Regions from separate parts of the Pantoea sp. ABR1s genome, predicted to be linked through region 1. Evidence: predicted binding sites of a transcription regulator. Region 1 holds the regulator's gene; the other holds the start of a gene.
What was found. Region 1 encodes Fur, which represses iron uptake genes when iron is present. Its sites were predicted from a motif close to ATAATAATGAGAACNACTATCAA; they were not measured.

Region 2: fepD (Fe(3+)-siderophore ABC transporter permease) is a predicted target of Fur. The motif match lies at 2,000-2,022, and genes of this name have one in related genera.

The regions. Positions count from the first base shown of each region.
Region 1 is NZ_CM173823.1:2,960,776-2,965,455, forward strand. Features, by position in the region: gene ybfF (esterase) at 1-490, shown strand, start outside; gene ybfE (LexA regulated protein) at 659-934, shown strand; gene fldA (flavodoxin FldA) at 1,067-1,597, shown strand; gene fur (ferric iron uptake transcriptional regulator) at 1,946-2,389, shown strand; gene ACXKZD_RS13975 (hypothetical protein) at 2,461-2,856, opposite strand; gene glnS (glutamine--tRNA ligase) at 3,092-4,680, opposite strand, start outside.
Region 2 is NZ_CM173823.1:3,653,673-3,658,352, forward strand. Features, by position in the region: gene fepG (iron-enterobactin ABC transporter permease) at 1-960, opposite strand, end outside; gene fepD (Fe(3+)-siderophore ABC transporter permease) at 957-1,946, opposite strand; gene entS (enterobactin transporter EntS) at 2,092-3,336, shown strand; gene fepB (Fe2+-enterobactin ABC transporter substrate-binding protein) at 3,331-4,299, opposite strand; gene ACXKZD_RS17225 (isochorismate synthase) at 4,477-4,680, shown strand, end outside.

The sequences.
Region 1 (4,680 bases):
TAAAATCGCCATGACCATGAGCGCGCTGGTGCCGGAACGCATTGAGCGCCTGGTGATGATCGATATCGCCCCGGTGGATTACCAGACGCGCCGTCATGACCAGATATTTGCCGGCATTCGTGCCGTCACCGATGCGGGCGTCTCATCCCGCAGCGAGGCGGCGAAGGTCATGCGAACGCTGATCGAGGAAGAAGGGGTGGTCCAGTTCCTGCTGAAATCCTTCCAGGAGGGGGAGTGGCGCTTCAACGTTCCGGTGCTGTGGGATAACTACACCACGATCTCTGGCTGGCAGCCGGTTCCCGCCTGGAATCACCCGGCGCTGTTTATTCGCGGCGGCGACTCCAGCTACCTGGATAACAGCTATCGCGATGCGTTGCTGCAGCAGTTCCCGGCTGCTCAGGCGCATGTGATCGGTGGCGCAGGACACTGGGTTCATGCAGAGAAACCCGATGCCGTTTTGCGCAGTGTCCGTCGCTTTTTTGCGCTTTAAAAGCAAATAGATGGCGGCAAAGGTTTAGGATTGGCGTCCGGCGTAAGCGTGAAGTATGATGGCGCGCTAAAATTTTGCCGCGGGTCAGTTTTGCTGCGGCAATGGCCAATAATTTATAATCTGCGCGGTGAGTGTCTGGCGCCCGCCCCCATTCAGTTTTACTAAGCCATGGCAAAAGAACAGACTGACCGCACGACGCTCGATCTCTTTGCTGATGAGCGCCGCCCTGGTCGACCCAAAACCAGTCCGCTTTCGCGTGATGAACAGCTGCGCATTAACAAGCGCAATCAACTGAAACGTGACAAAGGACGCGGACTTCGTCGTGTCGAACTGAAAATGAACAGTGACGCCGTCGATGCACTCAATACGCTGGCAGAACAGCGCAATCTCAGCCGTAGCGAACTGATTGAACAGATGCTACTGGCACAGCTCAAACTGGATTAATGCGGGCAAATCGCACGCAGAGGCAAATGTCGGGGCTTTAACCGTTCACCGGTTTTCTCTCGTCTGCTATTATTCGCTGAAATGTGCTGCGGCACACATCTCATCATCAGGATTTAAGAGGTTATTTTACTCATGGCACTCGTAGGCATCTTCTTCGGCAGCGATACCGGCAATACCGAAAACATTGCAAAAATGATCCAGAAACAGCTGGGTACAGATGTTGCAGAAGTCCATGACATCGCAAAAAGCACAAAAGAAGATCTGGAAGCGTTTGATATCCTGCTGCTGGGTATTCCGACCTGGTACTACGGCGAAGCGCAGTGCGACTGGGATGACTTTTTCCCGACGCTGGAAGAGATCGATTTTAACGGCAAGCTGGTTGCGCTGTTTGGCTGTGGCGACCAGGAAGATTACGCAGAGTATTTCTGTGATGCCATGGGCACGATTCGCGACATTATCGAACCGCACGGTGCCGTGATTGTCGGACACTGGCCAACTGAAGGCTATCACTTCGAAGCTTCGAAAGGCCTGGCCGATGACACCCACTTCCTGGGCCTGGCCATTGACGAAGATCGCCAGCCTGAGCTGACCAGCCAGCGTGTTGACCAATGGGTTAAGCAGATTTTTGATGAACTGCAGCTGAAAGAGATCATCGAAGCCTGATCCTGCCCGACTCAATGTGAGCGCCAGCTCACATTGAGGCAATGAAAATGCCTATAGAAATAATAGCCACATTTTTTTAACTTTCTCCGTTTAATCTGTAGAATACCCGCATCGATCTTCCGCTTATTTTCTCAGGCGGCAAGACTAAGTGATGTGCTAACAGACCTCTGTCAGAATCTTCCCCGGCCCGGTGACGAATCCCCAATAGCCCATGATGATTCAGACACGCCCTCTGGTTTTCATTTCATCGCTTCAGTTCTATAATGAGACGCAAATGAGAATGAGCACAGATCGACATTCAAGGCGATAAGCCACAAAAGTGAATATTAGTAACAGGACAAAATCCGCATGACTGACAACAACACCGCATTAAAGAAGGCTGGCCTGAAAGTAACGCTGCCCAGACTGAAAATTCTGGAAGTGCTTCAGGAACCTGAGTGCCATCACGTCAGTGCGGAAGATTTGTATAAACGCCTGATCGACATTGGCGAAGAGATTGGCCTGGCGACCGTTTACCGTGTTCTGAACCAGTTTGATGATGCCGGTATTGTGACTCGTCACAACTTTGAAGGCGGCAAGTCTGTCTTCGAACTGACGCAGCAGCATCACCACGATCACCTGATCTGCCTGGATTGCGGCAAGGTTATCGAGTTCAGCGACGAATCGATTGAAACGCGTCAGCGTGAAATCGCGACCCGCCATGGCATCAAGCTGACCAACCACAGCCTCTATCTCTATGGACACTGTACGCTGGGCGATTGCCGTGAAGACGAAACGCTGCACGACCAGTAACGCTGGCGCGGCCTGAAATAAAAAAACCGGTGAATTCACCGGTTTTTTTTCGTCTGTTTTCTGCCCTCACCTCACGCGACCAGCGTCTCCTGCAGATAGCGCCAGCGTGGAATGGAGCTGCTGCAATCCAGAATGGCCAGCGAAATGCGGCTCTGGTTATTGCCGTTCATCATCTGCATTTCGCGATACTGTACGACGATCTCTTTTTCATGATGAGAGAGAATGACATGTTCACAGGTGGCAATGCGCATCCCTTCCCGCTGCCCTTGTAATTGCTGAAAAAGATCCTCGACCTCGTTCAGATTGTACTCTTTGCCCTTTGGGGTCACCATGCGAAATTCAGGATGAAAATAGGACATCAGCAGCTGGAAACTGTCATCAGATCCGGCTGGCTGATTAAAAATACGTTCAATGAGCTGATGTAAAACGACGACACTGTGTTTGGCTTCCTGGGCGAGAACTGTCATTTTTTTTCCTTCTGTAACCCGCTTTGCAACCTCTGAGAGCGGATAGCCTACCTGAAAGCTGACAATTCACATCCTGAAATTGATTAATTTTTTTAAACTCAGATTACTCCCACAAGGCGGTATTGAACCGGTTGTGGTTAGTGCAGAATAAACGTCGGCGATGGTAAAAATCGGGGCAATAAAAAAGGGCGATAAATCACCCTTTTGTCATTTTATGAGGTCAGCCCCAAAAAATTTATTCGCCCGTTTTGGTCCAGGTATCACGAAGACCGACGGTGCGGTTAAACACCAGTTGCGTCGGTTTCGAGTAAACGCTGTCGGCGCAGAAATAACCTTCACGTTCAAACTGAAACGGTGTTGTTGGTTCCACATCGCGCAGGCTGGGTTCAACAAAGCCGTTTTTGATGGTCAGTGACTCAGGATTAATGACCGCCAGGAAATCCTCTGCAGCAGCCGGGTTTGGCACACTGAACAGACGGTCATACAGGCGGAACTCAGCTGGCTGCGCGTGATCCGCAGAAACCCAGTGAATCACGCCTTTGACTTTGCGGCCATCGGCTGGATCTTTGCTCAGCGTATCAACATCGCTGGTGCAGTAGATGCAGGTAATGTTGCCCGCTTCATCTTTGGCGACCCGCTCAGCACGAATCACATAGGCGTTACGCAGGCGGACTTCTTTGCCCAGCACCAGACGCTTATATTGTTTGTTCGCCTCTTCACGGAAATCCGCGCGATCGATCCAGATCTCGCGGCTGAACGGCACTTCACGCGTGCCCATCTCCGGTTTACCCGGATGATTTGGCATGGTGACGATTTCGCTATGGCCTGCTGGCAGGTTTTCGATCACCACTTTAAGCGGATCTAAAACCGCCATGGCGCGGGGCGCATTCTCGTTGAGATCATCGCGGATACAGGACTCCAGCGAGGCCATCTCCACGATGTTATCCTGCTTGGTCACGCCAATACGACGACAGAACTCACGGATAGAAGCGGCGGTGTAACCACGGCGACGCAGACCTGAAACGGTCAGCATGCGCGGATCGTCCCACCCTTCTACGTGCTTCTCGGTCACCAGCTGAGTGAGTTTACGTTTCGACATCACCGCATACTCCAGATTCAGGCGCGAGAATTCATACTGACGCGGATGAACCGGAATAGTGATGTTGTCCAGCACCCAGTCATAGAGACGGCGGTTGTCCTGAAACTCCAGCGTACAGAGCGAGTGCGTAATGCCTTCCAGCGCATCGGAGATGCAGTGGGTAAAGTCATACATCGGGTAGATGCACCACTTATTGCCGGTCTGGTGGTGTTCCGCGAACTTGATGCGGTAAAGCACCGGATCGCGCATCACGATGAAATTAGAGGCCATGTCGATTTTGGCGCGCAGACAGGCGGTGCCTTCGGCAAACTCACCGTTTCGCATCTTCTCAAACAGCGCCAGATTCTCTTCCACGCTGCGATCGCGATAAGGGCTGTTTTTACCCGGCTCTTTCAGGGTGCCGCGATATTCACGAATCTCATCCGGACTCAGTTCATCAACGTAGGCCAGTCCTTTGGAAATCAGCTCGATGGCATAGTTGTAGAGCTGATCGAAATAGTTTGATGAGTAACAGACCTCACCGCTCCACTCAAAACCCAGCCACTGAACGTCACGCTTGATGGATTCAACGAATTCCATATCCTCTTTAACCGGATTGGTATCGTCGAAACGCAGGTTGCATTGCCCCTGATAGTCCTGGGCGATGCCAAAATTCAGACAGATCGATTTCGCATGACCAATATGCAGATAGCCATTGGGCTCCGGCGGAAAACGGGTATGCACGC
Region 2 (4,680 bases), 690 kb from region 1:
TACCAGTAAAGCAATCAGATAGAGTCCGCCCAGGCTAACCGTGATGACGCCAACCGGCAGCTGATAAGGCAGGAAAAAGTGCTGCGCGGCGTAATCCGCGGCGGTTAACAGCAGCGCGCCGCACAAGGCAGCCAGCGGCAGCGCGCCTTTGATACCGCCACACAGCCGACGAGCAATCTGCGGTGCCAGCAGCGCAATAAAGGAGACAGGACCGACCAGCGCGGTAGAGGCGGCGGTGAGGATCACGCCCGTCAGCATCAGCAAAACGCGGCTGCGTTCAACCGGTACGCCCAGCGCGCAGGCGGTGTCGTCACCCATCTCCAGCAGACGCATGCGCCGGGCCAGCATGCTTGTCGCCAGCAGCGCCAGCAGCAGCACGGTAATCACCGGCGTCGTTTTCGCCCAGGTAATGCCGTTGAGTGAACCGGCGCTCCAGAGCCCGGCGCTCAGTGCCGCCTCCAGTGAGGCGCTGATAATCAGCCAGCTGTTCAGCGCCATCAGCAGCGCCCGCACGCTGATGCCCACAATGATCAGACGAAAGGTCTCCACGCCGTTGCGCCAGCTGAACAGCCAGACCACGCCCGCCGTGAGCAGTCCGCCAAGCAGTGCCGCCAGCGTCATGCCCTCCATGTTTTGCTGGAACAGCACCAGTGCCACCAGGACGCCGCTGTAAGCGCCGGTATTGAAACCCAGAATATCGGGGCTGCCCAGCGGGTTGCGCAGCAGCGACTGAAAAATTGCCCCGCTGACGCCCAGTGCCGCACCAATCAGCAGCGCCATCATGACGCGCGGCAGTCGCCACTCCAGTACAATCAGCTGTATGTTACGCGCCGCCTCGCCGTTGATAAGGGCCCACAACTGGCTGGCGGAGATCGGTAAGGTGCCGCGCGTAATGCTCAGAAAGGCCAGCACCCCGCAGGCCACCAGCAGCATCAGCGCATTAATTATCACCCGTTTCATATCTGCCCTCTTCCCGACTTGCGGCGCACCAGCACAATCAGCATCGGCGCGCCCAGTATGGCCGTGACAATCGACACGCGCAGTTCGCCCGGTACCAGCAGCCGTCCCAGAATATCGGCGGCCAGCAGCAAACAGGGGGTGATAAGAAGGGTTCCGGGCAGCATCCAGCGATGATCGTTACCCAGCAGCCAGCGGGCCAGATGTGGCGTCATTAAGCCGACAAAAGCGATGGGGCCGACAGCGGCTGTCGCCGCCCCACTCAGCAGCGCAATAGCCAGTAATCCCACCAGCTGGGTACGCATCACCCGGGTACCCAGCGCAGTCGCCATATCACCGCCCATACTCAGGCTGTTGAGCGAACGCGCCAGCAGCAGCGCCAGCAGGCTCCCGGCGACTACCGCCGGAAAGGTGGTGCGCAGAATGGCAAAATTGCGGATATCCAGCGAGCCACTGTGCCAGAAACGCAGATGATCGTAGATGTCAGGATTGAGCAGCGATAAACCAGAGGTTAACCCCTCCAGCACCGCGCCCAGCGCCACGCCTGCCAGCGTCAGACGCACCGGATTAACGCGGCCACCGCCCAGCGCACCGGTCAGCGCCACCAGCAGGGAGGCCAGCAGTGCGCCCGTAAAGGCAAAGCCAAGCCAGTCCGCGGGGGAGTCAGCGCCAGACAGGGCGATGCCCAGCACCACCGCAAAGCCTGCACCGGCGTTGATACCGAGAATGCCGGGATCGGCCAGCGGATTGCGCGTCAGGCTCTGCATCAGCGCGCCCGCCAGACCTAAACTGATCCCGGCCAGCAGACCCGCCAGGGTGCGCGGCAGTCGGGCATCGCGCACGATGACACAATCGACGCGGTTACAGTCGCTGAATAAGGCCTGCGTGACATCATGAAAGGGGATAGATTTGGCACCCAGCATCAGGCTGAGCGCGAGAAGCAACAACAGCAGCATCCCTGAACCTGCTATTGCACGAAGTTGACGCATAACGTTTAAACCTTCACCGATTCATTGAGATCGCAGCACGAGTCATTATGATAATGATACTTGTTATCGTTATTAGTGATTTTTTGTATGTTACCATGACTCCCGGACTCAATGATGAGGAAAATGGGTGCAAAAAAGCGACGTTATGAACAAACCCTCCCACTTTATCGATCTCAGCCTGCTGAGAACCCACCCCGCCTTTCGCGCCATTTTTATCGCCCGCTTTATCTCCATCGTCGCCCTCGGCATGCTGGCGGTGGCGGTACCGGTTCAGATTCAGCAGCTAACGCAGTCGCCGCTGCTGGTGGGGCTGGCGGTGACGCTGGCCGGTGCCGGCATGTTTATCGGCCTGCTGACCGGCGGCGTGCTGGCGGATCGCTATGAGCGCCGACGTCTGATCCTGTTTGCCCGATCCACCTGTGGCCTGGGCTTTGTCGCCTTATGCATCAATGCCCTGCTCCCTTCGCCGTCGGTGATCGCCGTCTTTGTGCTGGGACTATGGGATGGTTTTTTCGGCGCGATAGGCGTCACCGCGCTGCTGGCGGCGACGCCGGCGCTGGTCGGGCGTGAAAACCTGATGAAAGCAGGTGCGATTACCATGCTGACGGTGCGATTTGGCGCGATTCTCTCACCCGCCATTGCCGGACTGGTCATCGCGCAGGGCGGTGTGGCGTGGAACTACGGACTGGCGGCATTTGGTACGTTGCTGACGGTGTTAACCCTGCTGCGGTTGCCGCGGCTTGCGCCACCGCCGCAGCCGCGTGAACATCCGCTGAAAGCACTGGCCAGCGGCGTGCAATTCCTGTTTGCCAGCCCGATTGTTGGCATGGCGGCGCTGGTCGGCGCGCTGGTGACGTTAGCCAGTGCGGTGCGCGTGCTCTATCCGGCGCTGGCGCCACACTGGCAGGTCGGCGTGACGGAGTTAGGGCTGATGTATGCCGCCGTTCCGCTGGGTGCTGCCACAGGTGCCCTCACCAGCGGACGGCTGGCACAGTCACCGCAGCCGGGCCGCCTGATTCTGGCGAGTGCTATTGCTGCTTTCGTCGCGCTGGCTCTGTTCAGCCTGATGCCGTGGTTCAGCGCGAGTCTGGTCTGCCTCGCGGCCTTTGGCTATTTCAGTGCCATCAACAGCCTGGTGCAGTACGCGCTGATCCAGACGCTGACGCCTGATGCGCTGCTCGGCAGGATCAACAGCCTCTGGACAGCGCAGAATGTCACCGGCGATGCGATAGGTGCAGCGATGATTGGCGCGATGGGTTCACTGTTGTTGCCGCAGCAGGCGGCCAGCCTGGCTGGTCTGGCAGCCACCGTGCTGGGCATCGTCATGTGGCTGCTGATGGCGCGTCTGCGTCGCTATCAACCGCCTGCACCGGCGGAAACGGGATCATGATTTAACGAACAGCGTCTCCAGCCGCGTCAGCAAATTGCTGGCGCTGTAGTAGTCGAGCCGGAAGCTATCCAGCCCCAGCGCATAGACCGCTTTTGCGCGCACAGCTGGGGTCTGCGCCAGGAAAGGGTTGCTCATCACCTGTGCGGCGGTGGGCTCTTCAGCGGCAAACAGCAGATATGATTGACCATTAAGGCCTGCCGCCAGATTTTCTCCTGACAGTTGCAGGATATCTTTACGCTGTCCCATGCTGTGACCAGACTGAAGAGTGGCCGGCGGCGTCGCCAGAGTGAAGCCCAGTTGCTGCAGTAATTTCCCCTGCGCCGATGCATCCGTCCACAGATTGACTGCCCGGCCATCCCCGTTCCACACCATCGCTGATACCGGCTGCGGCGGCAGGGTCAGCTTCGCTTTCAGAGCCTTTTCTCGCGCATCAAACTCAGCTTTCCGGGCGGCAGCTTCCGCTTCATGCCCGGTCGCCTCACCCAGCAACGTCACCAGTTGCTGCCAGCTTTTATCGTCGTAATTCACCACCAGCACCGGCGCAATCGCCGCAAGCTGATCGACCAGTTTGATCGCCGAATCATTCCCGGTGGCGCTGACCACAATCAGGTCTGGCGCTTCAGCAGCAATCGCTTCTGCACTGGGCTCACCAATGTAGAGACGTTTTACGCCGCGCTGTTTGGCCACTTCGCCCCACTGACGGAAGAATCCCTGCTTATCAGCCAGCCGACTGCCGGGTGCAGTTGCGCCACTGGCGACGACCGGCGCATCAATGGCCAGCAGCGAGCCGGTCAGGGTAACGCTGGTCGAGACAATGCGCATCGGTGCCTGGGTCAGCGTGATATTGCCTGTTGCCCCGGCGACAGTTCGCGGCCAGCCGGTCTGGGCAGCAGCGGTAACGCTGAACAGGCTGATGCTCAGGAAAAACAGCGCTATCGCCGATGTGACACCATGTTTACTCATAGATTTTCGTCCACTTTTACCCGGAAAAAGAGAGAGACCATTTGTGCTGATTTAACCGGCCATGCCAGCTGAATCGCCGCGTAATTATTGACACTTTCGGCTAATCAACGTAGGTTACTGGCCCACAATACAAATGATAATCATTATTAGTTATCTTATCATTTATAGGTGGAAATTATGGTGGAATCGCTGGCGTTTGAACATCCCTTGTTGCAGGATTTCCCGGCACTCTGCCGTGGCTTTCTGTTTACCTCTCCCTTGCAAAGCCTGACCACACAGGGCTGTTTTACTACCCTTACCGCGCCGGTAAGGCAGGGTGAGCAGCTGACAGGGGAGTTTCAGCAGCAACTACAACACCATTTTGCTTCAGCCAGAAAACAG